2 regions of the Streptomyces dengpaensis genome follow, and region 2 is predicted to be linked to the other one. Evidence: riboswitches for the same ligand, from Rfam matches in the RefSeq annotation. Region 2 holds a riboswitch; the other holds the start of a gene.

Region 1 (15,899 bases), 4.8 Mb from region 2:
ACCCACGCGCGCCGCCGCAAGGTGACCGCCGCGACGGCGCGCGTTCTCACCGTCGCGGCGGGTACGCGGCCGCGGTCCGCGGTGACCTGCTCTCCTTCGGTGCCTCCTGCCAGGTCGGCCCGGACGCCGACCTAGAGGAGGCCGAGCAGATCGTCAGGGCGACCCGAGGGGAACCGGCTCCGGCAGCCCCACCGGCCATGTGTGCACCGGCTCCCCGAGATGCATCAGTTCGCCGTACCGCCTGGTTGTCGCGGCCAGCGCGGCGTCCCGTCCGAGCCCCTTCTCCAGGGCCCGGTGGAAGGTGGTCGCCTGCCACCCCGCTCCGTTGGTGCGCAGCCGGCAGCGGTCGTCGATCACGCCCAGGTAAAGGTCCCGGTCGGCGGGCTCGACCCCCCACGCGTCCAGCCCGGCGGCGGCGAGCGGCAGCAGCTCGTCGCGGACCAGGTTCACGGCGTCGACCCGCGTGGTCCCGCCGTGCCGGCCGCGCCGCGGCCACTCCAGGCGCGCGTCGATGCCATGGCGGCAGGCGGCGTCGAAGTTGGCGGCGGCGGCCTCGAACGGCAGCCGCGTCCATACGGGCCGCGCGTCCTCGGCGAGCGCGCGGACGAGCCCGTAGTAGAAGGCCGCGTTGGCGATGACATCGGTGACGGTGGGCCCCGCGGGCAGCACGCGGTTCTCGACGCGCAGATGGGGGACGCCGTCGGCGATGCCGTACACGGGCCGGTTCCAGCGGTACACCGTGCCGTTGTGCAGCACGAGTTCGGCGAGCTTGGGGACGCCTCCCTGGTCGAGGACACCCAGCGGATCCTCGTCGTCGCAGATGGGCAGCAGGGGCGGGAAGAAGCGCAGGTTCTCCTCGAAGAGGTCGTACGCCGACGAGATCCACCGCTCGCCGAACCAGGTGCGCGGCCGGACCCCCTGCGCCTGCAGCTCGGGCGGCCGGGTGTCGATGGACTGCTGGAACAGCGGGGCCCGCGACTCACGCCACAGCTCATGTCCGAACAGGAACGGCGAGTTGGCGCCCACCGCGACCTGCGCGGCCGCGACCGCCTGTGCCGCGTTCCACACGTCCGCGAACCGCCCCGGGGTGACCTGGAGGTGCAACTGCACGGAGGTGCAGGCGGCTTCGAGCGCGATGGACTGCGACGTACAGACGAGGCGCTCCACGCCGTCGATGTCCAGCGCGAAATCCTCACCGCGAGCGGCGACGATCTGGTCGTTGAGCAGGGTGTAGCGGTCGACGTCCGAGAGGTTCGAGGAAACCAGGTCGTCCTGGCCGAGCGTCGGCAGAATGCCGATCATCATGATTCCGGCGTCGACTTCGCTCGCTTTCCGATGGGCATACCCGAGTGAGGTACGCAGCTCCTCTGCGAGTCGGTCGAATACCCGGCCGCCCAGCCGATGGGGGGCTATGTTGACTTCTAGGTTGAACATGGCGAGTTCTGTTTGGAAATCGCGGCTCGCAATCCGTTCGAGTACTTGCGCATTCATCATTCGTGGCATGCCGTCGGGCCCTGCGAGATTCAGCTCGATCTCCAGACCCATGAGATTCTTGGGGCGGTCGAACCGCTTCTCCTCCAGCAGCCGCTCCAGCCCCGTCAGACACCGCCGGAGCTTGCCGCGGTAGCGCTGGCGATCGGACAGGTCGAACGGCCCCGCCACGACCTTCTCCCCCATCGAAGCGTCCTTCCTCGGAGGGGCAGGCCGATCCTCCGGCCCCTGGTGTCCCGGGTCACGGGGGATGATGCCCCGGCAACGCGATCGATAACGCCCCGGACAAGCCATCCGCCCGCTACGCTGGATCGGGGCCACGGGCACATTCACCGGGCAAGCGGCAATACGCACGTTCCCCGTCGACACGATCTCGTGAAAAACGCCGACGAGAATCGGCCGACCGCTCCGGCGAAGAATTTCGAGGTCATCGCGGCGTGTCCCCGCCGAAGAGGGATGAACTTCGCGTTTCACCGACCGAATACCGCCTTGTTCTTCATATCCAGGAACGCTAGACGAAACACCGTCTGAACCCGTCTCGTATAAACTGCGCAAACGAGGCAGAGAGTCGGCGCGCGCGGTCCTCGGTCCTGTCGTCAAGGTGACTTACGGCAGGCAGCATCCAGACGAAAGATCACGGCCCCCTCGCCCCTCTGACCCCGAGAGCTGACAACGCCGTCCGCCCTCGCGCCACCGTGCCTGTCGAATGAGAGGCGACCCACCATGCCGCTGCATGTCCCCCCGGCTCCCGCGCCCGCCCTGCGTACCGTCCTCACGGCACTCGGTTCCCCCACCGCTGTCCGCGAGGCGCGCACCCCGTCCCTGCGCATGGCCCAGGGACCCGTCACACCCGAACTCCCGCTGCCCGTACACGTCCTGGACCGGATCACCCCCGCGGGCGCGTCTGCCACCCGGCTCGCCGGCTGGCGCTTCCTGATCCGCTGCGGCGAACGCGCGGTGGCCGCGGCCGACACCATGCTGACCCCCGACGGCTGGGCCTTCTCGCGCTTCTTCGAAGGCCCGTACATCACCGCCACCGAACACGCCCTGCGCCAAGCCGAAACGATGCAGCAGTCGTATCAGGCCCGCCTGTTGTCCGTGCCCGAGCTGTACATGCTCACACTCTGGCTGCACGGCGACTGCGCCGCGGACGGCGCCACCGGCCACCCCGTCGCCACCGACCTCCTGGTCCCGCTGGCACCCGCCCCGCCCGGCATCGCCGCCCACCGTCCGCACCGCGTCGCCGAATTGCTGCCGGTGCTCACCCATCGGGTCACGCCCGCTCCCACGCCCGCCCCGCTGATGAGCTCCCCCGCGTAAGCGAGACCATCCGTGCCCCACGGCCGCGCTCTCGGCCGCGGGGCACGTCGCTGTCGGAGCCCGATGCCGGAGCCGTAGAGCTGTCTGCTCGTTAGGGCCACACCCCGCTCGTACGAGGAAAAACGCGCTCTCGCCCCGACCGGACTAGCCCCATTCGGCCATCGCGAACCACCCGAAGAGACAGTGGAGTTGAGATGAACCGTCCGCTCGGGTGATGCGTCATCAACCTGTGAGAAGCGGTGCCGCGAAATCCCTGCGGATTGACGCCCGTAGGGCAACACTGGGACCCAGACCACACACCAACGGGGGGCGGCCATGAACACATCGAGCCGCGGGACAGACGCCACATCCACCACTCACATCTCAACCCAGCGAAAGATCCCATCCATGTGCCAGCACCAGCCGCCGTGTCCGTCAGCCGAATCAGCCGACCGGGAGTCCGCCCGCCTCATGGCGCACCACCCGGAGCAGGGATGGAGCCTGCTGTGCAACGGCGTTCTGCTCTTCGAGGACACCGGTGAGCTCCTGCCGGACGGCCAGATCATCGCCCCGCACCGCCCGTTGGGCAGCGGACATGTGATGACGGCCGCCTGAGCCGCACGACCACCAAAGGCATCTGCCCCGACAGAACCAAAGGCATCTGCCCCGACAGAACCAAAGGCATCTGCCCCGACAGAACCGAGGGCATCTGCCCGGACGAGCACCAAGGGCATCTGCCCGGACAGAACGAGGGGCCGGCCGGAGACACATCCTCCGAACCGGCCCCGACGCGTGCCCGAGGGCGATTACTCCCCGTAGGCGTCCACGTCCCGAGCGCTGATCAGTCCCCGTAAGCGTCCAGCGGCGGGCAGGAGCAGACCAGGTTCCGGTCACCGAAGGCCTGGTCGATGCGGCGCACCGGCGGCCAGTACTTGTCGGCGGCGGAGACCCCGGCCGGGAAGACGGCCTCCTCGCGCGCGTACCCGTGCTTCCACTCCCCGCCGAGCGCGGCGGCGGTGTGCGGCGCGTTCCGCAGCGGGTTGTCGTCCGCCGCCCACTCGCCCGAGCCGACCTTCTCGATCTCCGCGCGGATCGCGATCATCGCCTCGCAGAACCGGTCGAGTTCGGTCAGGTCCTCGGACTCGGTCGGCTCGATCATCAGCGTCCCGGCCACCGGGAACGACATCGTCGGCGCGTGGAAGCCGTAGTCGATCAGGCGCTTGGCGATGTCGTCGACCGTCACGCCGGTCGCCTTGGTCAGCGGGCGCAGGTCGATGATGCACTCATGCGCGACGAGCCCGCCCGGACCGGTGTAGAGCACCGGGTAGTGCGGCTCCAGGCGCTTGGCGATGTAGTTGGCGGAGAGCACCGCCACCTGCGTGGCCCGCTTGAGGCCCTCGCCGCCCATGAGGCGGACGTACGCCCACGAGATCGGCAGGATGCCCGCGGAGCCCCACGGAGCGGCCGAGATCGGGCCGACACCGGTCTCCGGACCGGCCGCGGGCTGCAGCGGGTGGTTCGGCAGGTACGGCGCCAGGTGCGCGCGCACACCGACCGGGCCGACACCCGGACCGCCACCGCCGTGCGGGATGCAGAAGGTCTTGTGCAGATTGAGGTGCGAGACGTCACCGCCGAAGTGGCCCGGTTTGGCGAGCCCCACCAGGGCGTTGAGGTTGGCGCCGTCGACATAGACCTGGCCGCCCGCCTCGTGCACCTGCGCGCAGATGTCGGCGACATGCTCCTCGAACACACCGTGCGTCGAGGGGTACGTGATCATCAGCACCGCCAGCTCGTCGCGGTACTGCTCGATCTTGGCGCGCAGGTCCTCGACGTCGATCTCGCCGTCGTCCGCCGTCTTCACGACGACGACCTTCATACCGGCCATCACGGCGCTCGCGGCGTTCGTGCCGTGCGCGGAGGACGGGATGAGGCAGACGGTGCGCTGCTCGTCGCCGTTGGCACGGTGGTAGCCGCGTACGGCCAGCAGACCGGCCAGCTCGCCCTGCGAACCGGCGTTGGGCTGCAGCGACACCTTGTCGTATCCGGTGACCTCGGCAAGCCGCTCCTCCAGTTCCTGGATGAGCGTGAGGTAGCCCTGCGCCTGCTCGGCGGGCGCGAAGGGGTGCAGCTGGCCGAACTCGGGCCAGGTGACCGGCTCCATCTCCGTGGTGGCGTTGAGCTTCATCGTGCAGGAGCCCAGCGGGATCATGCCGCGGTCCAGCGCGTAGTCGCGGTCGGAGAGCCTGCGCAGGTAGCGCAGCATGGCGGTCTCGGACCGGTGCTGGTGGAAGACCGGGTGCGTGAGGTAGTCGTCGGTGCGCAGCAGCGCGCCCGGCAGCGTGTCGGCCGCCGTCGCGTCCAGCGCCTCGACATCGCCCTCGACACCGAACGCGGACCACACGGCGCCCACTTGCCTGCGCGTGGTGGTCTCGTCGCAGGAGATCGACACGTGATCGGCGTCCATGAGGTGGACGTTGACACCCTGGTCGCGCGCCTCCGCGACGAGCTCGGCGGCGCGGCCCGGGACCCGTACGGTCAGCGTGTCGAAGTACGCGCCGTGCACGACCTCGACCCCGCCCGCCGTCAGACCCGCGGCGAGGATCGTGGCGTAGCGGTGGGTCCGGCGGGCGATGGTCCTCAGACCCTCGGGACCGTGGTAGACGGCGTACATGCCGGCCATCACGGCGAGCAGCACCTGCGCCGTACAGATGTTGCTCGTCGCCTTCTCGCGACGGATGTGCTGCTCACGCGTCTGCAGGGCGAGGCGGTACGCCTTGTGCCCGTCCGCGTCCACGGACACCCCGACCAGCCGGCCCGGCAGGCTGCGCGCGAACTTCTCGCGCACCGCCATGTATCCGGCGTGCGGCCCGCCGAAGCCCATCGGCACACCGAAGCGCTGCGTCGTACCGACCGCGATGTCGGCGCCGAGGTCTCCGGGCGAGGTGAGCAGGGTCAGGGCGAGCAGGTCGGCGGCGACGGTGACGACCGCACCGAGCTCGTGCGCCTGCTCGATGACCGGCTTGAGGTCGCGTACGGCACCGGAGGCGCCCGGGTACTGGATCAGTACGCCGTTGATCTCGCGCTCGGCGATCTCGGCCGGGATGCCCTCGCTGAGGTCGGCGACGACGACCTCGACGCCGGTCGGCTCGGCCCGGGTCTCGATGACGGCGACGGTCTGCGGCAGCGCGTCCGCGTCGACCAGGAACAGGCCCTTCTTGTTCTTGCCCATGCGCCGGGACAGCGCCATGGCCTCGGCGGCGGCCGTGCCCTCGTCGAGCAGCGAGGCGCCGGAGGTCGGCAGCCCGGTCAGCTCGGCGACCATGGTCTGGAAGTTGAGCAGCGCCTCGAGGCGGCCCTGCGAGATCTCCGGCTGGTAGGGGGTGTACGCGGTATACCAGGCCGGGTTCTCCATGACGTTGCGCAGGATCACCGGCGGCGTGAACGTGCCGTAGTAACCGAGGCCGATCATCGAGTCGAGCACCTGGTTGCGGTCCGCGAGGGAGCGCAGTTCGGCCAGGACCTCGGCCTCGGTGCGGGCGCCCGGCAGCTTCAGCGCCTCGGCGTTCTTGATGACGTCCGGCACCGCGGTGGCCGTCAGCTCGTCGAGCGAGCCGTACCCGACCTGCGCGAGCATCTTGGCCCGTGCCTCGGAGTCGGGCCCGATGTGGCGCTGCTCGAAGGGGATTCCCTGTTCGAGCTCGGAGAGCGGAATGCGATGGGCGGTCATTGCGGAGGCCTCCTGGTCTGACGCGACCTTCGAGGGGCACCCCGGCACGGGTACCCCGACGGCCTCCCCCTCTGTCATCTCAACCTGAGAGCTTCACCGGTCCGTTGGCTGACGACCGGTTTTCACCGTCGGTGAGGGCGGAAGCCGTCGAGCAACCGCCCTGCTTTCCAGAGTGACCTCGTCCGTGCGGTACGTGAGCCTGAGAGATTCCGGGGAGGATTTGCTCCTTCGGCGCCTCCGGTGAAGTCTGGAGGACTCTCCCGCACGGGGTCAGCAGCCGCCTGCCAGCCTACCAGCGAGGACTGGACCCGAGCCTTCGAGTGGCCGCCTTCCTCAATGTGCTCTTTTGTAGTGCTTACGGATGAGTTGCGACCAAGTGGAGGGCCCGTGCAGACCGACATCGATCCGCGCAACCTGATAGGCCGCAAGGCGTTCGACCGTCATGGCACCAAGATCGGCACGATCGACGAGGTCTACCTCGACGACGCGACCGGGGTCCCGGAGTGGGCGGCCATACGTACCGGCCTGTTCAGCAGGGACGCCTTCGTGCCCCTGGAGCCGAGCGAACTCGTCGAGGGCGCCCTGCGCATCCCCTTCGACCGTTCCCTGATCAAGGACGCCCCTGACTTCGGCGTCGGGCGCCACCTCTCCCCCGAGCAGGAACTCCAGCTCTACCACCACTACGGTCTCGACGTGACGCCCCCTCCGCCGCTGCCGGACCGCGATTTCGGCCACTTGGCGGGCACGGACGACGCCTGACGCGTGCCGCGTGGGGGGGGGCGGGGCCGTGACATTCCGAGACTCCGTCGCGCAGGCGCGAGCAACCACGAACGACCCACGGTGGCGGACCCGTCTCAGCTGCCACGGCGCAGGGCTCATGCCCTCTCAGGCACGCCGGCGGTCACACCCTCCGCACTCCCCGGTCTTCGTGGCACCAACGGCAACGGATCCGCCGGCTCCAACGCCGGGTCATCCGTACGGAATGTACGCACCCGCCCGGGCTCGGAGTAGGGCGTCTCGAACCGCACCGTGACCCGGCCGAGGCCGCTGCCCTGCACCCACCCGTGCCCGTACTCGGAGTGCCGCACGTCGTGCCCGGCAGGCCACCGCCGCTCGGCGGGCGGCACGTGCTCCACGACGGACTCCTCCGACACCTCCTCCGCCGCCGCGTGCTCCTGCGCCGCGGGCTCCGCGGCAGCGGCCCGCGCCTGTGCGAAGAGGTCCTCCTGCGTGTAGTCGGCCAGCCCCGAGACGCCGACCCCCAGCAGTCGTACGCCACCGGTCGTGTCCACCGCCTCCAGAAGCCGCGCGGCCGCCTCCCGTACGACCGCGGGGTCGTCCGTGGGCCCCCGCAGCGTCTCGGACCGGGTCAGCGTCGAGAAGTCGTACCTGCGCACCTTCAGGACGATGGTCCGCCCCGACAGCCCGGCCCCGCGCAGCCGGTGCACGCACCGGTCGGCGAGCCGCTGCACCTCCAGGCCGACCCGCACCCGGTCGTGGATGTCCACGTCGTACGTGTCCTCGACCGACACCGATTTGGCCTCCCGCTCGGCCACCACGGGACGGTCGTCGTGCGCCAGCGCCATCGCGTACAGCGCGTGCCCGTGGGCCTTCCCCAGCAGCCGTACGAGCTCGTCCTCGCCCGCCTCGGCGAGCTCCTCGACGGTGGTGATCCCGGCCCTCCGCAGATGGTCCCCGGTCGCGGGTCCCACGCCTGGCAACGTCCGCACCGACATCGGTCCCAGCAGGGCGCGCTCGGTCCCCGGCTGTATCAGCACCAGGCCGTCGGGCTTGGCCTGCTCCGAGGCGATCTTCGCGAGCATCTTGGAGGCGGCAAGCCCCACCGACCCCGTAAGGCCCGTGCCGGCCCGTATGTCCGCGCGCAGCTTCGCCCCGGTCAGCCGCGCCGAGCTCTCGTCCCAGGCCGCTCCCCCCGCCTCCAGATCCACGAAGGCCTCGTCCAGGCTCAGTGGCTCCACCAGCGGCGACAGGGCCCGCAGTAGCCCCATCACCTGCTCGCTGACCTCCCGGTAGAGCCCGAAGCGCGGCACGAGATACGCGGCGTTCGGCGCCAGCCGGCGTGCCTGGGCCATGGGCATCGCCGAGTGCACTCCGAAGACGCGTGCCTCGTACGACGCGGTGGCGACGACTCCGCGTGGTCCGAGCCCGCCCACGACGACGGCCTTCCCGCGCAGACTCGGCTTGGACGCCTGCTCCGCCGAGGCGAAGAAGGCATCCATGTCGAGATGCAGGATCGTGGGCGCGGTTCTCACATCTCCGATGCTGCCCTACGCCACTGACAATGCCGCGCCCACCGGCGCGCCAGCTGTCTTTCGGGCATCGGTGCTCGCGGGACAGCGTCCGTCGAACTCGCCAGGCGGCCGCGCGGTCCCGGGCCGTCAGCCTCTTCGACGGCGCCCTCGGCACCGGCACGGCCGCCGCCGGTCGGCGGGCCTACTCCGGGTCACTGGCCGCGCTGCACACGGTCGGTGCGGTGTTCCAGCGAAGGGCGCAGGCCGACGGCGCTGGCCCGGTCGGCCAGACACCTTCCGCCCGCCCGTCAGACACCCTCTGTCACATTCATCAGGCGACTTCCGCCCCGCCCGTCAGACCCGCCCCGTCGCACCGCCAGACCGCCTCAGTCGCGCCCGTCAGGCCGTCTGGGTGTACCCCTGAGACCGCGAGCCCCGCGCCCGTCAGACCGCCTGAGCCGTACCCCTCAGACCGCGAGCGCCGCGCGTCAGACCGCGAGCGCCGCGCCGGTCAAACCGCTTCCACCGCGCCCGTCAGACCGCGCGGTTGCGCCGCCGCGCCAGCTCGTCCGTCGGGTGTTGTCCCACGAGCGTCTCGCCCGTGTCCACACGCTCTCCGTGCAGCTGCGAGAGCGCGCTCTCGACGTCCCGCCACACCACCCCCACGGCGATCCCGAAGACCCCCTGGCCGCCCTGCAGCAGCGCGTGGACGTCGTCGGGCGACGTGCACTCGTAGACCGTCGCGCCGTCACTCATCAGCGTCATACGCTCCAGGTCCCGGAATCCGCGCTCCCTGAGGTGCTGGACCGTGGTGCGGATGTTCTGCAGCGACACCCCGGTGTCGAGGAACCGCTTGACGATCTTCAAGACCACAACGTCCCGGAAGCTGTACAGGCGCTGCGTCCCCGACCCGTACGCGGGCCGCACACTCGGCTCGACCAGACCGGTCCTCGCCCAGTAGTCCAGCTGCCGATAGGTGATGCCCGCGGCCGCGCACGCCGTGGGACCGCGATAGCCGATCTCTTCGGAAACCGCCCCACCCACGCCCGGCACCGCTGTCGGCCGCCGCGGAACGTGATCGGCCGCGCTGCCGTGAAGCGGGTACGGGCCGCTCTCCCCCAGACCGCGTCCGGGGGCACCCCCAGCCGTACCGTCGCCGCTGCTTCTCACGCCGACCTCCGTCCTTGACCTGCCCTCTCGACGGTAGGCAGTCACCAGGGGTGCGTCAACGATCGCCACACTCGGCACGCCGAGTGATAATCACCCTAGGAGTGGTTTCCCGTGCCCCACCGCGGGGAAAGGCTAGCCGAATGCTCTCGGGGCGGACCGCGCCACACCACACTGGCCGTGGGCAATTGCCAGGCCGAGCGCCCTGACACTGCAGGTCGTCCCCGGTGTGACCGGCTATCGGTGCCGGACTTCACTGGCTGCCGTCGGTGCCGCGCATCACTGGCTATTGGTGCCGAAGTCCTCGGGCGAGATCTGGTCGAGGAACTCGCGGAACTTCTCCACCTCGTCCTCTTGCTCGTCCGGAATCGCGATTCCTGCGTCGTCGAGCACCCCGTCGCTGCCGTAGATCGGCGTGCCGGTGCGCAGGGCAAGCGCTATGGCGTCGGACGGCCGCGCACTCACTTCGACACCGCTGGCGAACACGAGCTCCGCATAGAAGACGCCGTCACGCAGGTCCGTGATGCGCACTTCGGTGAGTTCCTGGCCCACAGCCTCCAGCACGTCCTTGAACAGGTCGTGGGTCAGCGGTCGCGCGGGGGCCATGCCCTGCTGAGCGAAGGCGATCGCCGTCGCCTCCCCCGGTCCGATCCAGATGGGGAGGTAACGGTCGCCTCCCACTTCACGCAGAAGCACGATCGGTTGGTTGGAGGGCATCTCGACCCGGACACCTACGACATCGAGCTCGTTCACACAGCAACCCTAGGCCGTGCCCGGGACGTTTGGGTAGTCGGGCACAGAACGGGTGGACGATCCGCAGGCCGGTCCGGCGCCTCGGATCAGGGCAATCGCACGCCCAGCGCGGTCTGCACCAGCGCTGCGTGCAGCTTCACCGTGAGCCCCGCCAGCTCCTTCGTACGGGCTTCCGCGTGCGCCCTGGTCTGCGGATTGCGGTGACGCCTCAGCGGGGCCACCACCTGGTCCACAAGGCCCGCGTCACGGTCCGCCGCGGCCTTCATCGCGCGCAGATGGCGCGGCTCGATCCCGAACCGCCCCAGCTCGACGACGAGCGCGGCGACGGTCACCGCCTCCGCGTCGTACGCACCGTCCGGCAGCGGTGCGATCAGCCCGTACGACTCCCACTCCTTGAGCTGCTGCTCACCGATCTCGGCGGCGGCCAGCAGCTCGGCACGGCCCACACGGGCCGCAGTGGGCGCCTCGGACTCTCCGAAAAGATCACCGAGCGGTTCTCCGGCGTCGGCGTCACGCTGGCGCCCCACGGACGGCAGGCGCACCGCCTCACCGCGCTCCAGGGCGTCCAGGTGCTCCCTGATCACCTTCAGCGGCAGATAGTGGTCCCGCTGCATCCGCAGGACGTGGCCGAGGCGCTCGACGTCGCGCGCACTGAACTTTCGATACCCCGAGGGCGTCCGCTGCGGCTCGATGAGCCCCTCCGACTCCAGGAACCGAATCTTGGAGATGGTGACTTCGGGGAACTCGTCGCGCAGCGCGTTCAGCACCACGCCGATGCTCATCAGCCCACTGTCCGCGGCGGCGGTACCGCTTCCGGTACCGCCGCTCGGTGTTTGAAGCATGGACCTTCCCTGGGATCCCCCCGGACGAAGTCCGGGGGAGGGTCAGATGCCCCGCTGGCTCGCGTAGAAGACCAGCCGGTACTTCCCGATCTGCACCTCGTCACCGTTCGACAGGGCGACCTGGTCGATCCGCTCCCGGTTGACGTAGGTGCCGTTCAGGCTGCCGACGTCGGCCACCGTGAACGTGCCGTCCGCGGCGCGGCGGAACTCCACATGGCGGCGCGACACGGTCACGTCGTCCAGGAAGATGTCGCTCTGCGGATGACGCCCTGCCGTGGTCAGATCGCTGTCCAGCAGGAAGCGACTGCCCGAGTTCGGGCCGCGGCGCACCACCAGGAGCGCCGAGCCGAGCGGCAGCGCGTCGACGGCCGCCTGCGCCTCGGGAGAGAGCATCGGCGAGGGCGTCTGGCCCGTCACCTCGGCGTCGTAGGCCTCGAGGCCCGAAATGGAGATCGTGGACGTCGTCTCGGACGGACGCTCCGGACCGCCCCGCAGCGGCGCACCGCAGTTGGAACAGAAGCGGCTGTTCTCCGCGTTGCGGTTCCCGCACCTCGTACACACCAGGGCCGACATGGACGGATCCTCCTGCCGCGGCTGCCCGCCAGGGGCATGGGACGCGTACGGGTCGGAGGCAAACCCTCCACCCGCACTTGAGGTTGACGGTTCCCCGAAACCTATGCGGCCTGACTGGGCAGGGTCAACAGACGGCGCGCCCTGACCACCGGAAATGTCACCGACCTGGTCCCGGAACAGCGGGCGCTCGCCGCTCTGGCCCTCGGCCTCTCCATGGCGTGGTGCGCGGTGCCGGGCAGTCGCGTTGTCACCGCTGCCCTCTCGCGCGCTCTTGCCGAACAACTTCGCAAACAACTTCACGGGCGATTCCCCTTGACCGAAACAGACCCGCCCGTGGGGCAGGACGAACCCTGATTGAACACACCGGTCGACCCGGACATCCTCACAACGTCCGTATCCACCAGACAGTTTCCACCACGCACCACCCATTCGGTGCGCCGACCCCCCGCAACCTCATGCCCTCGCCGGACGCCCGCCATGCGGCCCCGGTTCACTGGGACGACGACCGAGCGTAGTCAGGCCGCTTCGCCTGCCGCAAGGCGTCCACAACGATCTTCGTCGAGCGGTCCACCGTGACGGTGGCCTGCTCCTTCTCCAGTGTCTGCACCACGCCTCCGGGGATGTTGAGCGCCGGCTCCAGGTCCTGCGGCTTGCCGATGACCTTGAAACGATAGGGCTGGGCGATCTTGTTCCCGTCGACCTTCACTCCGCTCCCGGAGTCCGTCAGATAGGTGCTGGCGACGACGCGTACGCCGTTGACCTGGATCGCCTCCGCGCCGGCCGCGCGCAGCTCCTGGATCGCGTCAAGCAGCATGTCCGCCTCGACCGTCCCCTTCGTGTCGTTGACCGTCACCGTGATGCCGGGTCCCTGCGCGGCCACGGTGCCCGCCAGAATGCCGAGTTGTCTCTCCTTCTCGACCGTCTGCTTGCGAGCCTCCTCAGCCTGGTCCGAGCTGCTCTCCAGCTCGGTGCGCTGATCTTCCAGACCCTGCTTCTCGTCTTCAAGACGCTGAGTACGGTTGTCGAGTTCATCGAGGATACGTACGAGATCTTCCTGACGTGCGCCGCGCAGGGCGCTGTCGCTGTCGCTGTTGGAGGCGACCTGGACGGCCAGGCCGAAACCGAGGCCGAACAGCAGCACGGCGACGATGAGTTGCGCACGCGTCACACGCGGCGGCCACAACCCCTTGGCCAGTCGCTGACGGCCGGTCAGCGACGGTTCGGAGCCCTCATCGTGCTCCTCCTGCCCGGAACCCTCGGGTGCCGCGGCGGACACCTCTTCGGGCAGTTCCCTGCGCAGCCGGTTCTCAGGCGTCTTGGAGGAGGGCTGGGAGGACTCCGCGGTCTCGGAGGGCCGGGAGGTCCCGGCAGGCTGGGGAGCCTCGGAGGGCCGGGGGGCCTCGGAGGGGTGGGTGGTCGCGGAGGGGTGGGTGGTCTCGTCCTTGTTGCTCATCGGCCTCACGCCCGGAACACGTGCCGGCGGATCGCCGCGGCGTTGGAGAAGATACGGATACCGAGGACGACCACGACGCCCGTGGAGAGCTGGGCGCCGACGCCCAACTTGTCGCCCAGGAAGACGATCAGCGCGGCCACGACCACGTTCGAAAGGAACGACACCACGAAGACCTTGTCGTCGAAGATGCCGTCGAGCATCGCGCGCAGGCCTCCGAACACGGCGTCGAGCGCCGCCACCACGGCGATGGGGAGGTAAGGCTCGACGACCGCCGGAACCTCGGGCCGGACCAACAATCCAGCCACGACTCCCACGACGAGGCCCAGTACGGCGATCACGATGTGCCCTTCTCTGTGCTCGGCTGTGCTGTACGTACGATCACACTCGGTGCGGCGGACAACCCGACCTCGTCCTCGACGGAAATGCTGGTCCGGATCCCGAAGTTCTCCTGCAGGGCGTGCAGATACAGCCCGTCGGCACTGTTCTGGAACCTGGTGCCGAGCCGCTTGCCGTCCCCCACCGCGAGCACCGTGTACGGCGGCACCAGCGGCTTGTTGTCGACCAGTATCGCGTCACCTGCGGCCCTGATCGCCGACAGGGCCGTCAGCCGCTGTCCGTTGATGGCGATGGCCTCGGCACCCGACTCCCAGAGCCCGTTGACGACGCGCTGCATGTCACGGTCGCGGACGCGTCCGGTGTCGGAGAACCCGGAGGTCCCCCGCGGATCGCCCTCTCCGCCCGCGGTGGCATCCTTGGCGTCGTTCACGACGAGCTTCACGCCGGGGCCATGCACATCGGTGGCGCCGGACAGGAGACTCACCAGGTCGGCCTGCTCACCGCCCCCGTTCTTGTTGAGCGCCTCTCGCTGCCGGGCGCTCACATCGGCGCGCAGGGTGTCGACACTGCTCTCGAGCTTGTCGGCGGCCGCGGTCTCGCGCTCGATGCGGTCGATGAGCTCCTGGCGCTCCTTGGCGACGACAGGGGCGGCTATCCGCGCGTTCGCGGCTCCCACGGTCACGACCAGGGCCGCGAGGACGAGACCGGCGGCCAGACCGAGCTTCGCCCGCACCGTTTTCGGCATGCCACCAGTGCCCTCGGCCTTCTTACGGGCGGCCGCTTCGGCGTATCCGTCGTCGAGGCTGTGGTCCATGACGTTGGTGAGCAGCGACATGGAGGCGTCCGGGCGCGAGAGGCGCGGAGGTGTGCTCCGAACGGGGGGTGGCTGCGGCATGCCGCACATCGTCGCACGTCGCGGGCGCTACCTCCGAATGGCCCCACCGGCGTGCCGGACAGGCCCCCTTGGGGGCACTTGTCCGGCACGCGCGCGTGCAGGGTGTTTAGCGACCGGCGCTGTCCACGACGGCCGCCCACTCGTCGAGCAGCGCCTCCGCGGAGGCGTCGTCGGGACCTTCGGCCCACAGATGCGTGACCGCCTCGGCGGGGTCAGGGAGCACCATCACCCAGCGCCCGTCGGCCTCGACCACACGTACGCCGTCGGTGGTGTCCACAAACCGGTCTCCGGCTTCTTCCACGACCCGGCGCATCACCAGTCCCTTGACCGCCCAGGGAGTCGCGAGATCGCGCTTGATCACGTGCGCCCGCGGAATCCGCGCGTCGATCTGGCTGAGCGTGAGCTGCGTCCGCGCCACCAGCCCGATGAGTCGTACGAAGGCGGCCGCGCCGTCGAACACACCACTGAACTCGGGAATGATGAAGCCGCCGCGCCCGTCACCGCCGAAGATCGTCGACTCCTCGCGCCCGACCCGCGTCAGATCATCGGGAGACGTGGTCGTCCACTCCACCTGCGTACCGTGGTACGCCGCCACCTGCTCGGCGATCCGCGTGGTGGTCACCGGCAGCGCCACCCGCCCACTGCGCCGCTCCGCGGCCACCAGGTCGAGCATGACGAGCAGGGCCCGGTCGTCCTCGACGATCCGCCCCTTCTCGTCGACGAGCGAGAGCCGCTCACCCACCGGGTCGAAGCGCACCCCGAACGCCGCCCGCGCGGATGCGACGATCTCGCCGAGCCGCACCAGACCGGCCCGCCGCGTGTCCGCCGTCTCCGTCGGCCTCGACTCGTCGAGACCGGGATTGATGGTCAACGAATCCACGCCGAGCTTGCCCAACAGGCTGGGCAGCACAAGCCCCGCACTGCCGTTGGAGGCGTCCACGACCACCTTCAGCCCGGATTCGGCGATACCGGTGGTGTCGACATTCCTCAGCAGCGATCCCGTGTACGAATCGAAGACGCTGGCCGGGAAGTGCAGATCCCCGATCTCACCCGGGAACGCGCGCCGGTACTCCTGCCGCGCGAATACCCGGTCCAGTTTCCGCTGCCCTCC
Region 2 (15,899 bases):
CCCGGCGGGTTGTGCCGCGGAAGAGGGCGGCCGAGGCGAGGGCGATGGCGATGGGGCCCAGGACGAGGTTGAGGACCAGGAGGCCGAGGAGGCCGAGGATGAAGGAAGCGACGGCCATGCCGTCGGCGTCCCGGGAGGCGGCGCGGCGGGCGGGGACAGCGGTGATGTCCATGCTGTGAGTCAGCTCCCGACGGTCAGTTGGTGGAGGTGTGGCGTCGGCGGGCGGTGCGCTCGCGGACCGCGAAGACGGCGAGCCAGATGGCGATGACGGCGGCGGCGGCGAGGGTGACGGGCAGCGGCGCGTGGGCCACGGTGCCCATGACGACACCCAGGAGCAGGAGTGCGGCGACGAGGAACAGCATGAGGTGCCTCTCGAAGAAGTCTCGAAGTCCAGCCCCGGAAGTCCGCTCCTCGACGGTGAGGCCCGACTGTTCCGGTGCTCGACGACTCAGTGAACGATTGTAGTTACAGTTGTTCACTGACTCATCAGTCTAGCGCGCTCCTCCGGCTTTTCCATTACGGAGAACAGTTGTTAACTGCATGGCATGAGTCACACGCTCGGCATCCGGCAGGCACAGAAGCAGAAAACCCGACAGGCGCTCCTCGACGCGGCGTTGGGGCTCCTGGAGGAGCAGAGCCTGAGCAGCCTGGGGCTGCGTGAGGTCACCCGTGCCGTCGGTGTCGCCCCGACCGCCTTCTACCGGCACTTCCGCTCGACGGCGGATCTCGGCGTGGCGCTGGTCGAGGAGGCGCTCGGCAGCCTGCACCCGATGATCGAGGACACGGTGGCCGCGGCCGGGGACGAAGAACGCATCACGCGCGCCGTCGATCTGATTCGCCACCACGTCCAGGCGCACCCGGCGCACGTCCGTTTCGTCGCGCGCGAGCGGCACGGCGGCGTCCAGCCGGTGCGGGAGGCGATCAGCGAACAACTGGCCCGGTTCGCCTCGGAGGTGAAGGTCGCGCTGGCCGAAGGCCCGGAGTCGCGAGGGTGGAGCGACGACGACCTGATGATGCTCGCGAGCCTGTACGTCGACCAGATGCTGGCGGCGGCATCGGCGTTCCTGGAGACGCTGGACGCACCGGAGGAGGAGCGGGCGCGTGTGGCCCGCGTGACCAGCCGGCAGATGCGCCTGATCAGCATCGGCCGCCGCAACTGGATGGGGTGACGCCGCCGTTCACCGTGTGCGGCATCCCCGGGAAGGCCCGCGGTTCAAGGACGCTCCTCGCCGACACCGTCGAAGGCGACGCGAGGGCTGTGGCGTACAACGAAGTCGGAGCGAGGGCGCTGAAGGCCCGGGAGGGCGACGAGCACATGGCGGCGACGCTGCGCGTGCCGTGCGACGGGCGCCCGTGCGAACCGGGCCGGCCGGCCCCCGAAAGGGCCGGCGTCTACGGGCGGTTGGCGGCCCGCCTCGGCAGGCGTCCGCTCAGCTGAGCCGGGCCCGCGCGAGCTGCCGGGACTGGGCGACCAGCCGGTCCGCGCTGTCCCATACCTCGGCGTCCTCCTCCAGGAAGCCGCCGGCGAGGTTGCGGGTGGTGATCGACACGCGCAGCGGGCCGGGCGCCGGACGGCAACGCACATGCACCGTCAGCTCGACAGTCGGCACCCAGCCGGACAGCCCGAGCTCGAAGGCGGTCGGCGGCAGCGCGTCGACCGCGAGGAGCAGAGAGAAGGGGTCGGCGTCGCGGCCGTCGGCGAGCCCGAACCAGGACCGCATCTCGCCCTTCCCGGACGGCGCCCCGAGCGCCCAGCCCAGGGTCGACGGGTCGAGCTTGAGGAACAGCCGGTCGGTGATCGCCGAGCTGCCCTGCACGGGAGCCGGGCCACCCGACGGAAGTCGGATATCAGGTGCAGTCTCGGGGCCGAAGCACTGGTCCATCGGCGGGATCGCGGGCGGTGTCGCGGTCGTACGGACGTCGTCGGGGAGGGCGTCGAGGTCGCCGTACGAGGCGAGCACGCGGATCCGCTCGACCTCGTGGCCCTCGTCGTCGTACTGGAAGAGGGACGCCTGGCCGGTGGAGAGCGTCCGGCCGGAGCGGACGACGTCCGTGCGGACGACCGCCGGGCCCGGCCGGGAGGCGGTCAGGTAGTGCGCGGAGATGCTGAACGGGTCGGAGTGCGGCAGGGCGTCCGCGAGGGCGCGCCCCAGGACGGCCAGCAGATAGCCGCCGTTGACCGCGTTGATGATCGTCCACCCGGCGGAGAGGTCGATGTCGTAGACGCCGGGTTTGCGCAGGGTGACCGCGGTGTCGCGGTCGAACTCGCTGTCGCCGATCGTGGCCCGTGCGGCCTGTACCGAAGCTGCTTCTGGCATGGATGAACGGTACAACAGGAAATTACTAAGCGGTAGCTTTGAGCGTTTCGGCCCCTGTGTCATCTGCGCGAGCGCGCCTGGCGCTACGGGGTCTCCGGCTCCGTCGCCGACGAGCGGCGGTGCCACGCACGCGGCGCTCGCCAGTGGAACCGCATCGCGAGCAGCCGCAGGACGAAGGCGGTGACGGCCGCGAGTCCGCTGGTGAACGGGGACAGCGCGTCGTAGCGGATGCACACCACGACCATGGTGGCGCCGACCATCGCGGGGACCGCGTAAAGGTCCCGGTCCCAGCGCAGCAGCGAGGGCACCTCGTTGGCGAGGACGTCGCGCAGCACACCGCCGCCCACCGCGGTGGCGAGACCGAGGGCGGCCGACTGGGTCAGGCCGAGCCCGTACTCGTACGCCTTCGTCGTGCCCGTGACGGAGAAGAGGCCGAGCCCAGCCGCGTCGAAGACATTGACGCCGCCCTGGATCCGCTCCACCTCCGGGTGGAGGAACAAGACGAGCAGGGCGGCGAGCAGCGGGGTGCTGAAGTAGCCGAGGTCGGTGAACGCGGCCGGGGGCACGGCCCCGATGATGAGGTCCCTGAACAGCCCTCCGCCCAGCGCCGTGACCTCGGCGAGGACGGCGATGCCGAAGACGTCGAAGTTCTTGCGGACGGCCAGCAGCGCGCCGGAGATCGCGAAGACGAAGATCCCGACGAGGTCGAGCACATGCTGGACGGAGGGGGTGAACAGTTCCTGGAGCACCCGAACATTCTCACCCGCCGACGGGCGTGAACCTTACAAAGCAAGGCCCACGCCCGGCTACGGCCTACTTGCCGGTCGACTTCTGCCGATCGGCTTCGGGCTCATCGGCCTCTGCCGCAGTCTCAGCCTCAGCGGAGGCCTCGGGCTTCGCGGCCTCGGCCTCACCGGAGGCCTCGGGCTCGTCGCCCTCGGCGGCGGCCTCAGACTCATCGGCCTCGGCCTCACCAGAGGCTTCGGCGTCCTCGACCTCGGCCTCGACCTCAGCTTCGGGCGCGTCAGCCTCAGCCACAGCGGCAGCTTCGGCCTCGGCTTCCTCGACCTCGGCGGAGCCCTCGGTCTCAGCCGGCGTCTCCTCCGAAGTCACCAACTCCACCGCGGCCTTCGCCACCGACAGCAGCACCGTGTCCTGCGGTGCCTGGTCCTCCGCGTTCTCCGGGTGGTGGCAGGCCACCTGCTGGCCGGGCTTCAGCTCCAGCAGCGGGGGCTCGGCCGTCTTGCAGATCTCCGTCGCCTTCCAGCACCGCGTGTGGAAGCGGCAGCCGCTCGGCGGCGAGATCGGCGAGGGCACGTCGCCGCGGAGCAGGATCCGCTCGCTCTTGGTGCCCCGGCGCTTGGGGTCCGGCACCGGCACGGCCGACATCAGGGCCTTGGTGTACGGGTGCATCGGCGCCTCGTACAGCGAGGTGCGGTCGGCGAGTTCGACGATCTTGCCGAGGTACATCACCGCGATGCGGTCCGAGACATGGCGTACGACGGACAGGTCGTGCGCGATGATCACGTACGTCAGGCCGAGCTCGGACTGGAGGTCGTCCATCAGGTTGACGACCTGCGCCTGGATCGACACGTCGAGCGCGGAGACCGGCTCGTCCGCGACGACCAGCTTCGGCTTCAGGGCGAGCGCGCGGGCGATGCCGATGCGCTGGCGCTGGCCGCCGGAGAACTCGTGCGGGTAGCGGTTGTAGTGCTCGGGGCTCAGGCCCACCAGCTCGAGCAGCCGCTGGACCTCCTTCTTCACCCCGCCCTCGGGCTCAACTCCCTGGAGCCGGAAGGGCGCCGAGACGATCGAGCCGATGGTGTGCCGGGGGTTCAGCGACCCGTACGGGTCCTGGAAGATCATCTGGATGTCGCGGCGCAGCGGACGCAGCTTCCCCGCGCTGAGCGAGGTGATGTCCTTGCCCTCGAACTCGATGGTGCCGCCGGTCGGGTCCTGGAGCCGGGTGATGACGCGGCCCATGGTCGACTTGCCGCAGCCGGACTCGCCCACGACGCCGAGGGTCTCGCCCTTGCGCACCTCGAAGTCGATGCCGTCGACCGCCTTGACCGCGGCGACCTGGCGCTGGAGGACACCCTTCCGGATGGGGAAGTGCTTCTGCAGCCCCTGGACCCTGAGCAGAACCTCGCGGTCGTCCGAGCCCTTCGCCCTGTCCGCGCGGCCCTCGGGGGTCACGTCCGCACGGTCCTCGGCGGCCGCTGCCTGCTGCGGGACCACCGCGTCGGCGGCGTCCGTTTTCTTCGTCTCACTCACAGCTTCGGCGCAATCTCTTCGGTCCAGATCCGCGTACGGTCCTCCTGCGAGAGGTGGCAGGCGGTGTAGTGCCCGCTGCCGACCAGCTGCAGTTCGGGGCGCACGGTACGGGTGACATCGCCCTTGGGCAGGTCCGCGTACGGGCAACGCGGGTGGAAGGCGCAGCCCGAGGGGACGTTGATGAGGCTCGGCGGCTGGCCCTTGACCGGGATGAGCCGGTCGGACGTCTCGCGGTCGATGCGGGGCATCGAGCCGAGCAGCCCCCAGGTGTACGGGTGCTGCGGCTGCTCGAAGATCGTGTCGACGCTGCCGCGCTCCACGCACCGGCCGCCGTACATCACCAGGACTTCGTCGGCGATCTCGGCGACGACGCCCAGGTCGTGGGTGATGAGGATCACGGCGGAGCCGAACTCCTTCTGCAGATCCCGGATGAGGTCGAGGATCTGCGCCTGGACGGTCACGTCGAGGGCGGTCGTCGGCTCGTCCGCGATGAGCAGCTCGGGGTTGTTGACCAGCGCCATCGCGATCATCGCGCGCTGGCGCATACCGCCGGAGAACTCGTGCGGGTAGCTGTCGGCGCGCTTGGCCGGCTCGGGGATGCCGACCCGGTCGAGCATCTCGATGGCCCGCTTGCGCGCGGTCTTCTTGTCGACCTTGTGGTGGACGCGGTACGCCTCGACGATCTGGCTGCCGACCGTGTAGTACGGGTGCATCGCCGAGAGCGGGTCCTGGAAGATCATCGCCATCTCGCGGCCGCGGAGCTTGCGCACCTCGTCCGGTTCGGCGGCGACCAGTTCCTGGCCGTCGAGCCAGATCTCGCCGGACATCTGGACGTTCTTGCCGCGCGCGCCGAGCCGGTGCAGGCCCATGATCGCCAGCGAGGTGACGGACTTACCGGAGCCCGACTCGCCCACGATGCTGAGGGTCTTGCCCTTCTCCAGCGCGAAGCTGAGCCCGTCGACGGACTTGACCAGGCCGTCGTCGGTCGGGAAGTGCACCTTGAGGTCGCGGACTTCGAGGAAGGCACTCGGCGCGTCCGAGGGAGCGTTGACCGGCTCGCCCACCGCGGCGCCGGTCTTTGACAGTTCGGTCACGAGAGCCTCACCCGCGGGTCGGCGGCGGCGTACAGCAGGTCCACCAGAAGATTTGCGATCACGACGAAGAAGGCGGCGAGCAGAGTGACGCCGAGGATCGGGGGAAGGTCGTTGTCCTTGATGCCCTGCACCGCGTACTCGCCGACGCCGTGCAGCGAGAACACCGTCTCGGTGATCAGGGCACCGCCGAGCAGCAGGCCCAGGTCCATGCCGAAGACGGTGATGATCGGAGTGAGGGCGGCCCGCAGCCCGTGCCGGACCACGACCCTGCGCTCGCGCAGGCCCTTGGCGCGGGCCGTGCGGATGAAGTCCTCGTTCATCGTCTCCAGCATGCCCGAGCGGGTGAGCCGCGCGTAGATGGCGGAGTACAGGAGCGCGAGTGAACACCACGCCGGGAAGAGCGTGTTGGCCCATTGCGCCGGATTCTCGGCGAACGGGACATAGGTGCGGCCGAAGATGGGCCACTGGTAGGTGAAGAGCAGGATCGCCAGGTTGCCCGTGAAGAACATGGGCAGCGACACACCGGCGAGCGCGACGCCCATGAAGGTCCGGTCGAAGACCGAGCGCGGCTTGAGCGCGGAGATCACACCGGCCGCCACACCGGACACCAGCCACAGCACGGCGGCACCCGCGGCCAGCGAGATGGTCACCGGAAGGCGCGAGGTGAGCTGCGGCCAGACCTCCACGTGGGTCTTGAAGGAGTAGCCGAAGCACGGCGCGTTGCACTGCACCGTGGTGGGGCCGATGTCATAGGTGGCGCCGGCCACGATCCCCTTGATGAAGTGCCAGTACTGGACATACAGGGGCTGGTCCAGACCGAGGTTGTGCTTGACCGCGGCGATGTCCGCTGCCGACGGGCTCTTTCCGATGTACTGCTGGGCCAGCTGGTCGGCGGTCTGACCGGCCATCCGTGGCAGCAGGAAGAAGATGCCGAAGGTGACCGCGGAGACGACCAGCAGCAGGATCACCGCTGCGACCGTCCGACGGAGGATGTACGAGATCACGGGGATCGGCGCTGGTGCCCGCGGGCCGCGAAGCCCGCGGGCACCAATGCCTTCACCTGCCTTCCGGGGCTGCTACTTCTTCGTGGTGCCGATGTTGAGGTAGTCGTACTGACCGCTGAAGGCCGCCGTCGACACCAGGTTGGTGTAGTTCGTCGGGCGGGCCAGCAGCACCTTGAAGTAGGTCAGCGGGACCAGGACGGCGTCGTCCATGGTCTTCTTGTCGATCTCGGTGTACAGGGCGTTGCGCGCAGTCATGTCCTCGGTGCCGATCGCCTTCTCCAGGAGGGCGTTGACATCCTTGTTGTTGTACTGCGACAGGTTGGTGTTACCGGAGTCACCGATCGCCTTGCCGTGCAGGATCTGCTGCAGGAAGCCGTAGCCGGACGGCCAGTCGGCACCCCACTGCATCATGATCAGGCCGATCTTCTGCTTCTCGGTGAACTTCGGGACACCCGCGTAGTCGGTGAAGTACTTGCCCGACGGGTACTGCTTCAGGCTGGCGTCGATGCCGACCTTCTTCAGCGAGTCGATGATCGCGGTGGCCGCGTCGATCTCCGGCTGGCGGTCGCTGCGCGCCGAGATGTTCGTCTTGATCGACGACGTGCCGCAGGCCTTCAGCTGCTCCTTGGCCTTGGCCGCGTCGCCCTTGTTGCCAGGGGTCGCGTAGACATCCGACTTCTCGTAGCCGGGGATGTCCGGCGGGAGGACGGTGGAGGCGATGTCACCGCGGATCGGGCCGCCCTCGGCGGTCTGCACCGAGGCCTTGTCGATCGCGTACTGCACGGCCTTGCGGCACTCGACCTTGTCGAACGGCTTCACCTTGGTGTTGATCGCCATGTAGACGAGACGCCCACCGAAGGTGTTGTCCGTGTTGGCCTTCTTCGCGGCGGAGCTGAGCAGCTGCGCCTGGGTCGCGGCCTGGACACCCGAACCGCCGAGGTCGATCGAGTCGCCGGCCTGGACGTTCTTGTCGATCGTGGCGGCGTTGACCTTCAGGTTGACGACGATCTTGTCCGGGTACTGCTTGCGCAGCGGGTCGGTCTTCGCGTCCCAGTTCTCGTTGCGGACGAGGACGGCGCCCTTGCCGTCCTCGTAGCTCTGGAACTTGTACGAGCCCGAGGACACGATGTTCTTGACGTAGTCGATGCCCTTGTCCTTGGCCTTGGGCACCGGAGCCGTCTGCGGCGTCGCGACCAGGTAGTCGAACTCCTGGAAGGCGCGGTTCAGGTGGAAGACGACCGTGGTGTCGTCCGGCGTCTCGATGGACGCCAGGCCCTTGTCGCTCTTGTCCTTGTAGGGGCCCTTGTACTTGTCGCCGCCCTCCATGAACTGCTGGAAGTAGTTCGGGCCGAGGGAGAGCACGTCACGCGCGAAGTTGGAGCGCTCGACGGCGTACTTGACGTCCTTGGACGTGATCGCCGTGCCGTCCTGGTACTCCAGGCCCGGACGCAGCTTGTACGTCCAGGTCTTGCCGCCGTCGCTCGGCACACCGGGGCTCGCGGCGAGGTCCGGGACCAGCTCGTTGCCCTTGTCGCCCGCGGCGGGCTTGAAGGTCATCAGCGGGCGGGCGTACAGCCGGCTGAAGTTGTACATGTACCCGTAGTACGTGTTGCCGGGGTCGAAGGAGTCCGGGACGTCGGAGTACTCGAAGGTGACCGTCCCGCCCTTCTTCGTCGAGGCGTTGACGACGTCCTTGGTCGCTGCGTTGGCTCCAGCTGATTGGGTGGTGTCGTCGTTCTTGTTGTCATCGGCCTTGCTGCAGCCTGCGAGAAGCAGACTCGCGGAGCCGATGGCCGCTACAGCGGCCAGCGCTGACCTTCGCATGATGAGCGGGTTCCCCTCCATTGTCGGAAACTTGATGGGCTCTTCGTCGCGCCGTCGTCAGCGGCTGCGCGGATCCAGAGCGTCGCGGAGACCGTCGCCGAGCAAGTTGAACGCCAGCACGGTCACAAAGATGGCGAGACCAGGAACGATCATGAACTGCGGGTCCACCTCGTAGTAGGTGACCGCTTCCCTGAGCATCCCGCCCCACGATGCCTGCGGGGGCTGGATGCCGACCCCGAGGAAGCTCAGGGACGCCTCGAAGAGGATGTTGGTCGGGATGAGCAGCGTCGAGTAGACGATGATCGGGCCGACCAGGTTGGGCAGCAGCTCCCGGAAGAGAATGTACGGGCCCTTGGCGCCCATGCCCCGGGAGGCGTCCACGAATTCCCGCTCGCGCAGGGCGAGCGTCTGGCCTCGGACGATGCGGCCCAGGTACGGCCAGTTGAAGAAGCCGATGACGAAGATGAGCACGCTCAGGTGGAGCGGAAGCCCTTCGAGGCCGAAGGCGCCACCCTGGAGAGTGGCGGAGATGGCGATGGCGAAGAGCAGGAGGGGGAAGGCGAGGAAGGTGTCCATCAGGCGGCTGATGATCGAGTCGACCCGTCCGCCGTAGTAACCCGCGACGACGCCCAGGATCGCGCCGATCGCGTTCGACAGGACGGTGGCCCCGAAGGCGACCACCAGGGACACCCAGGAGCCCTCGAGGATACGGGTGGCGATGTCGCGCCCGAACTTCGGCTCCACACCGAGCGGGTGGTCCGCGCTCATACCGCCCATGCCGCCGGTGGGCAGCGAGGTGTTGGGGTCGATCAGATCCTGGTTGAAGGCGTTCGGGTCGAGCCCGAACAGGGCCTGGATGGGCCGGGAGAGCACGGCCATCAGGATCAGCAGCACGACGATGACACCGCCGGCGACCGCCACCTTGTCACGCTTGAAGCGCGTCCAGGCGATCTGTCCCAGGGAACGGCCCTCGATCTGGCCCTTGTCGACACCGGCAAGCACGGCCTCAGGCTGCGCTTCCGATGTCGCCCCGGTGGTCTCGATCGGTGCGGTCACAGTGACCCGACCCCTTCTCTCGCCGGTGGTGACCGGCCTACGCCCGCCGCTGTCTGCGGCTTGGTTCACTTGCACGCCAGGAAGCCGGCCGCAGATGGTGCGGCCCGATGACCCGGCTGGTCCTTCGACTTGCGCTCGCTCACAGGATCGATGACCCCATGTCTGATGGGCGAGTCTTCAGTGCCGCCACGATCACGTGCCAGGCCTGATGGAGAAAGTATGCGCAACCGTGATGCTTGTAGGGGGATTCCGTTATCCGAACACTGGGTAACGCGAGGCGGACGGGGGCAGTTGGGCCGGAAGGGGCCATGGTGGCCGCTTTCGCCCCCAAGCGGGACATCCGGCCCTTACGTCCGCGGACGCGCAGGTCAGGCGGAAGGCGCGGACAGCATGACACGGCCGCACGACAGGGGTGCACGACAGGGCCGGGCGGGAGGCCGCCTTGAGTGGGCCGTCAGTAGCCGCCGCCGGCCGGCGGATAGCCGTAGCCGCCCGCCAACGGCGCCTGGGCCGGGGCCGCGTGGGCCTCACGGTCGTAGAACGGCCGGGCGTTGGCCCGCAGCCACATCGCCACCGGGTCGTACTCGTCGGACATCGCGACGGTCGATACGGGCAGCCCGTCCGGGACCGCGCCGATGGACTGCTGCATCATCGCGCGCACCGAGTCGACGGCCGGCGGCGAGGTGTCGTACACGTCAAGGCCGATGGCCAGATAGGGCGCCCCGAGCGAGGGCTGCACCCAGGCGCGGCGCAGCGAGCGTACGGCGGGGGTGCGGTGCGCGTTCTGCGTGAGCAGGGCGTAGAACTGCGGGATCGCGATGCCCGGTTCGGAGAGCCGGAGCGGGCCCGCGGGCTGGCGCTCCAGGCCCGTCGCGATGCGGCGCAGATCCAGCCACGGGATGCCGACACCGCCGCCCGGGGCGTGCGGATTGAGCCACAGGCCGAAGTGGTCGGGGTACAGGGTGCGGGCGACGTCGAGGCCGTCGACGACCTCGTACGAGCGGTTCCAGCCGCTGGCCGACAGTTCCTGGGCGGAGGTGACGCAGGGCGCGTAGCCGAAGCCGTCCACCTCCATGTTCCCGTACTGGGCGTCCGGGGCGCCGGCCTGGCCGTGCCAGAGCAGCATCCAGACCTGGCCGGACGACGGGGTCGCGAGCGCGCGCAGGAGCGCCTCATAGGCGTCGTAACGCCCCGGCGTCACCTGGCGGAGCATGTGCTCGACCTGCCCGGCCGCGGCCGTGCCTGCGCTCACTTTTAACCGCCCCTTCGTGAAACCTGGACCCCGGATATGAAACCAGCTTAGGTGGCTCTGCCCACAGCAGCGCCCAAGAGCTCGTGGGCTTACCGCTGTTGCGCGCGTGCGTCGTGTTCGTGGCCGGTCGCGCCCACGCGGCGGAGCCGCACGCTGTCACCACCCCGCGCCCCCCTTCGGGCACGGGCTCAGCAGCCCTGTCGGCCGAGCTCAGTGGCCCTGCTGGTAGAAGGGCCGCACCTTGGCGCGCATCCACTCGCCCACCGGATCCTGGGCCACGTCGAGGAGGACCAGGTTCACGGGGCGGTCGACCGGGACCCGGCCGAGCGCGCGGCCGAGCGCGTCGAGCGGGAGGGTACGGGCATCGCCCTCCCACAGGGAGAGTTCGACGCCGATGAACATGACGGGGTCGCCGCCCTCGATGCTGGCCAGGCAGCGGCGGGCGGTCACCACGACGCCGGTCTCGGCGAACTCGGCCGAGGCCGCGGACAGGAAGTCCACCGGGTCGTCCTGCCAGTCGGGCTCGAACAGCCGCACCCGGCCGCCGCTCGCGGGCCCGTCCAGCGGGGTCCGCCCGGCGCGGCACAGCTCGGCCACGGCGGGCGGCGGCAGCGGGACGCCGACCACGCCGTCCGGGTTGACCGCGATGCCCACCTGCGGAGGCAGACCGCGGGCGAACTCGACGGCGGGCGCGATCGTGTACGACATGTGGCCGCCGACGACCTGGCGGAACTGTTCCTCGGAGCTGAAGACGGGAACGTACGCCTGGCCCTCGATCTCCAGCATGGGCAGGTCGAGCGGGCCGCTCTGCGGACCGCCGCCGTTCGGCAGGGGCACCCAGACGAAGCTGCGGCCGAGGACCTCGACGATGCGGCCACCGGCGGAGGGCACGCCGAGGGACGCGGACAGCACCTCCTCCAGCTCGTTGCCGGGCCATCCGCCGTGCGGATGGGGGTGCGCCTGTGCCGGGAAGTCCATCTCTCTACCGCCTGCTCCGAACCGCTGTTCCGGCTCGCAAGGTTAATGGGCTCACGAGACCGGCGCGGCGGGGCTGAGCTCGCACGACGGCCAAGCCGGTCTCGTACGACCGCTCAGCCGCCGAAGTCGATCCGGCGCAGCACGTCCGCCGCGTCGCGGTCGATGAGGACCGCCGAGCCGCAGCCCTCTGGCAGGTCGCCCCGCTCGACGGAGCGCAGCAGCCGTGCGACCGCGCCGCGGTGGCGCGCGAACGCGTACCGCGAGACGCCCCGGCCGCGCTCGCGCTGGCCCTCCAAGGCGGTGCGGGGCGGGACGTCGAGCAGCAGCAGGTGCAGCGCGCCGCCCCGGCGCCGGGCCTCGCGGGCGAGCCAGCGGCGCACCCAGGCCTGCGTACCGCAGTCGTGCACGACGACTCCGGCGCCGGAGCGCAGCGCGCGGCGCAGCCCCGCGTAGTGCGCGAGACGGACGAGGGGGCGGTAGACCGCGTACGGCAGCCAGTGGACCATCCGGCCGTCCCAGCGGTCGCGGGTGTCCTGCGAGTCGATGCGCGCGCCCGTGACGGCCCGGCGCATCAGCGTCGACTTGCCGCTGCCGGGCAGCCCGGTGACCACGACGAGGTCCGACGCGCCGAAGTGGAGCCCGTGCGGGCTGCGTCCCGCGCGGGCTCGGAGGTCGCGGACGACAGCCGTCGGCAGCGGTCCGCACGCCTCCCGGGCGCGGGCGGCGCCGGGCGGCTTGGGCAGCGCGATGCCCGAGGTCGTCGCGTACGCCGTGGTCCTGTTCACCGTGATCGTCCTCCCCTTGGGTGTGGAGTCCCATCCCCGTTGAGTGTAAAGAGAAGGTAATGACCTTCGCTTCTCGTTTCGGTACGTGGACTGCCACAGGCCGGTTACAGGTCCCCGAGGGTGCCCCTGCCGCGCCGGACGGATGCGTGCAATGATGTGCCCGCCAACTGCATACCGGCCGCTTGAATCCGCGCGGGAGAGTTCCGGGGACGTACGCGTACCCGGGCGCCGAAGGAGCAAGTCCCTCCCTTGAATCTCTCAGGCACCGTTACCGCGCGGGCGAGGCACATCTGAAAAGCGGGCCGCTGACCGGTGGCTCCACCCAAGGTGCAAGTCAGGACCACCGTTTGCCGGGGTCGTGACGAACCTCTCAGGTTCCGATGACAGATGGGGAGGAACGACCTCGCCGTCATGCCTTGGGAGCACCACCGATGAGCAGCAACGCACCCCGTCACACCGCGCTCGATGCCCTGCATCGCTCGCTCGGCGCGACCATGACCGACTTCGCGGGCTGGGACATGCCCCTGCGGTACGGCTCCGAGCGCGACGAGCACCTCGCCGTCCGTACGAAGGCCGGTCTCTTCGACCTCTCGCACATGGGCGAGATCACGGTCACCGGCCATCAGGCGGCCGAGCTCCTGAACTACGCGCTGGTCGGCAACATCGCCTCCGTCGGCGTCGGCCGCGCCCGCTACACCATGATCTGCCGGGCGGACGGCGGCATCCTCGACGACCTGATCGTGTACCGGCTGGCCGAGACCGAGTACATGGTCGTCGCCAACGCGTCCAACGCCCAGGTCGTCCTCGACGCGCTGACCGAGCGCGCGGCCGGTTTCGACGCCGAGGTCCGCGACGACCGTGACGCGTACGCGCTGATCGCGGTGCAGGGCCCCGAGTCCCCCGGCATCCTCAAGTCGCTCACCGACGCCGACCTGGACGGCCTCAAGTACTACGCGGGTCTGCCCGGCACGGTCGCGGGCGTCCCGGCCCTCATCGCCCGCACGGGCTACACCGGCGAGGACGGCTTCGAGCTGTTCGTGTCCCCCTCCGACGCCGAGAAGCTGTGGCAGGCGCTGACCGAGGCGGGCGCCCCGGCCGGGCTCGTCCCCTGCGGTCTGTCCTGCCGCGACACGCTGCGCCTGGAGGCGGGCATGCCGCTGTACGGGCACGAACTCTCGACGTCCCTCACGCCCTTCGACGCGGGGCTCGGGCGGGTCGTGAAGTTCGAGAAGGAGGGCGATTTCGTGGGGCGCGAGGCCCTGCGGGAGGCCGCTTCCCGCGCTCAGGAGAACCCTCCGCGCGTCCTCGTCGGCCTGGTCGCCGAGGGCCGTCGCGTCCCGCGCGCCGGGTACGCCGTCGTCGCCGGCGGCACGGTGATCGGCGAGGTCACCTCCGGCGCGCCCTCCCCGACGCTGGGCAAGCCGATCGCGATGGCGTACGTCGACGCCGCGCACGCCGCGCCGGGCACGGCCGGGGTCGGTGTGGACATCCGGGGCAGCCACGAGCCGTACGAGGTCGTGGCGCTGCCCTTCTACAAGCGCCAGAAGTAGACACCTCCGGCAAGCGCCCGAAGCAGACACGTCCGCCGGTGCACGAGGCGGGCACGTCCACAAGCATCGGAAGCAGACACGGCTCACGCCGTACAGGCGAGTCGACGTGACGTAGATCGCCGCGCCGGGTCTCGTATCCCAAGACCGCCCGTTCATCACCACTCCACCGCGTACAGGAGAATTCAGGCCATGAGCAACCCCCAGCAGCTGCGCTACAGCAAGGAGCACGAGTGGCTGTCGGTCGCCGAGGACGGCGTCTCGACGGTCGGCATCACCGAGTTCGCGGCCAACGCGCTCGGCGATGTCGTCTACGCCCAGCTTCCGGAGGTCGGTGACACGGTGACCGCGGGCGAGTCCTGCGGTGAGCTGGAGTCGACCAAGTCGGTGAGCGACCTGTACGCCCCGGTCACGGGCGAGGTGACCGAGATCAACGAGGACGTGGTCAACGACCCGTCGCTGGTGAACTCCGCCCCGTTCGAGGGTGGCTGGCTGTTCAAGGTACGCGTCACGGACGAGCCGGAGGACCTGCTCTCCGCCGACGAGTACACCGCCTTTTCCGCCGGCTGAGGAGTCGTAGAACATGTCGCTTCTGAATACGCCCCTGCATGACCTCGACCCGGACGTGGCCGCCGCGGTCGACGCCGAGCTGCACCGCCAGCAGTCCACCCTCGAGATGATCGCCTCGGAGAACTTCGCTCCGGTCGCGGTCATGGAGGCCCAGGGCTCGGTCCTGACCAACAAGTACGCCGAGGGCTACCCGGGCCGCCGCTACTACGGCGGCTGCGAGCACGTCGACGTGGTCGAGCAGATGGCCATCGACCGCGTCAAGGCGCTCTTCGGCGCCGAGCACGCCAACGTGCAGCCGCACTCGGGCGCCCAGGCCAACGCGGCCGCGATGTTCGCGCTGCTCAAGCCGGGCGACACGATCATGGGTCTGAACCTCGCGCACGGCGGGCACCTGACCCACGGCATGAAGATCAACTTCTCCGGCAAGCTCTACAACGTGGTGGCCTACCACGTGAACGACTCCGGCGTCGTCGACATGGACGAGGTCGAGCGCCTCGCCAAGGAGTCCAAGCCGAAGCTGATCGTCGCCGGCTGGTCGGCGTACCCGCGCCGGCTGGACTTCGCGGCGTTCCGTCGCATCGCGGACGAGGTCGGCGCGTACCTGATGGTCGACATGGCGCACTTCGCCGGCCTGGTGGCGGCGGGCCTGCACCCGAACCCGGTGCCGCACGCCCACGTCGTCACGACCACCACCCACAAGACGCTCGGTGGCCCGCGCGGTGGCGTGATCCTTTCGACGGCCGAGCTGGCGAAGAAGATCAACTCCGCCGTCTTCCCGGGTCAGCAGGGCGGTCCGCTGGAGCATGTGATCGCCGCCAAGGCCGTCTCCTTCAAGGTCGCCGCCTCGGACGACTTCAAGGAGCGCCAGCAGCGCACGCTGGACGGCGCGCGGATCCTGGCCGAGCGCCTGGTGAAGGCCGACGTCGCCGAGCACGGCGTGTCGGTCCTGTCCGGCGGCACGGACGTGCACCTGGTCCTGGTCGACCTGCGCAACTCCGAGCTGGACGGGCAGCAGGCCGAGGACCGCCTCCACGAGGTCGGCATCACGGTCAACCGCAACGCCATCCCGAACGACCCGCGCCCGCCGATGGTCACCTCCGGCCTGCGCATCGGCACGCCCGCCCTCGCCACCCGCGGCTTCACGGCCGAGGACTTCACCGAGGTCGCGGACATCATCGCCGAAGCGCTGAAGCCGTC

The links. A riboswitch is a leader RNA that binds a small molecule or an ion and turns the genes downstream of it on or off. The one in region 2 is predicted to bind glycine.
Region 1: another riboswitch for glycine. It lies ahead of gcvP (aminomethyl-transferring glycine dehydrogenase); the one in region 2 lies ahead of gcvT (glycine cleavage system aminomethyltransferase GcvT).

The regions. Positions count from the first base shown of each region.
Region 1 covers NZ_CP026652.1:7,449,927-7,465,825, reverse strand. The annotation lists gene C4B68_RS34735 (glutamate-cysteine ligase family protein) at 154-1,677, opposite strand; gene C4B68_RS34730 (hypothetical protein) at 2,215-2,811, shown strand; gene C4B68_RS34725 (DUF5999 family protein) at 3,199-3,405, shown strand; gene gcvP (aminomethyl-transferring glycine dehydrogenase) at 3,632-6,517, opposite strand; glycine riboswitch at 6,695-6,790, opposite strand; gene C4B68_RS34715 (PRC-barrel domain-containing protein) at 6,905-7,276, shown strand; gene C4B68_RS34710 (DNA polymerase IV) at 7,393-8,790, opposite strand; gene C4B68_RS34705 (MerR family transcriptional regulator) at 9,304-9,939, opposite strand; gene C4B68_RS34700 (bifunctional nuclease family protein) at 10,216-10,689, opposite strand; gene ftsR (transcriptional regulator FtsR) at 10,776-11,531, opposite strand; gene C4B68_RS34690 (FHA domain-containing protein) at 11,574-12,533, opposite strand; gene C4B68_RS34685 (DUF881 domain-containing protein) at 12,595-13,557, opposite strand; gene C4B68_RS34680 (small basic family protein) at 13,563-13,895, opposite strand; gene C4B68_RS34675 (DUF881 domain-containing protein) at 13,892-14,797, opposite strand; gene C4B68_RS34670 (mannose-1-phosphate guanyltransferase) at 14,895-15,899, opposite strand, start outside.
Region 2 covers NZ_CP026652.1:2,630,528-2,646,426, forward strand. The annotation lists gene C4B68_RS11800 (DUF4190 domain-containing protein) at 1-172, opposite strand, end outside; gene C4B68_RS41840 (hypothetical protein) at 195-362, opposite strand; gene C4B68_RS11805 (TetR family transcriptional regulator) at 546-1,169, shown strand; gene C4B68_RS11810 (hypothetical protein) at 1,166-1,438, shown strand; gene C4B68_RS11815 (thioesterase family protein) at 1,431-2,318, opposite strand; gene C4B68_RS11820 (trimeric intracellular cation channel family protein) at 2,402-3,067, opposite strand; gene C4B68_RS11825 (ABC transporter ATP-binding protein) at 3,132-4,592, opposite strand; gene C4B68_RS11830 (ABC transporter ATP-binding protein) at 4,589-5,686, opposite strand; gene C4B68_RS11835 (ABC transporter permease) at 5,683-6,690, opposite strand; gene C4B68_RS11840 (ABC transporter substrate-binding protein) at 6,763-8,514, opposite strand; gene C4B68_RS11845 (ABC transporter permease) at 8,572-9,570, opposite strand; gene C4B68_RS11850 (enhanced serine sensitivity protein SseB C-terminal domain-containing protein) at 10,025-10,783, opposite strand; gene C4B68_RS11855 (enhanced serine sensitivity protein SseB) at 11,033-11,800, opposite strand; gene C4B68_RS11860 (AAA family ATPase) at 11,914-12,591, opposite strand; glycine riboswitch at 12,769-12,869, shown strand; glycine riboswitch at 12,870-12,982, shown strand; gene gcvT (glycine cleavage system aminomethyltransferase GcvT) at 13,017-14,135, shown strand; gene gcvH (glycine cleavage system protein GcvH) at 14,325-14,702, shown strand; gene glyA (serine hydroxymethyltransferase) at 14,716-15,899, shown strand, end outside.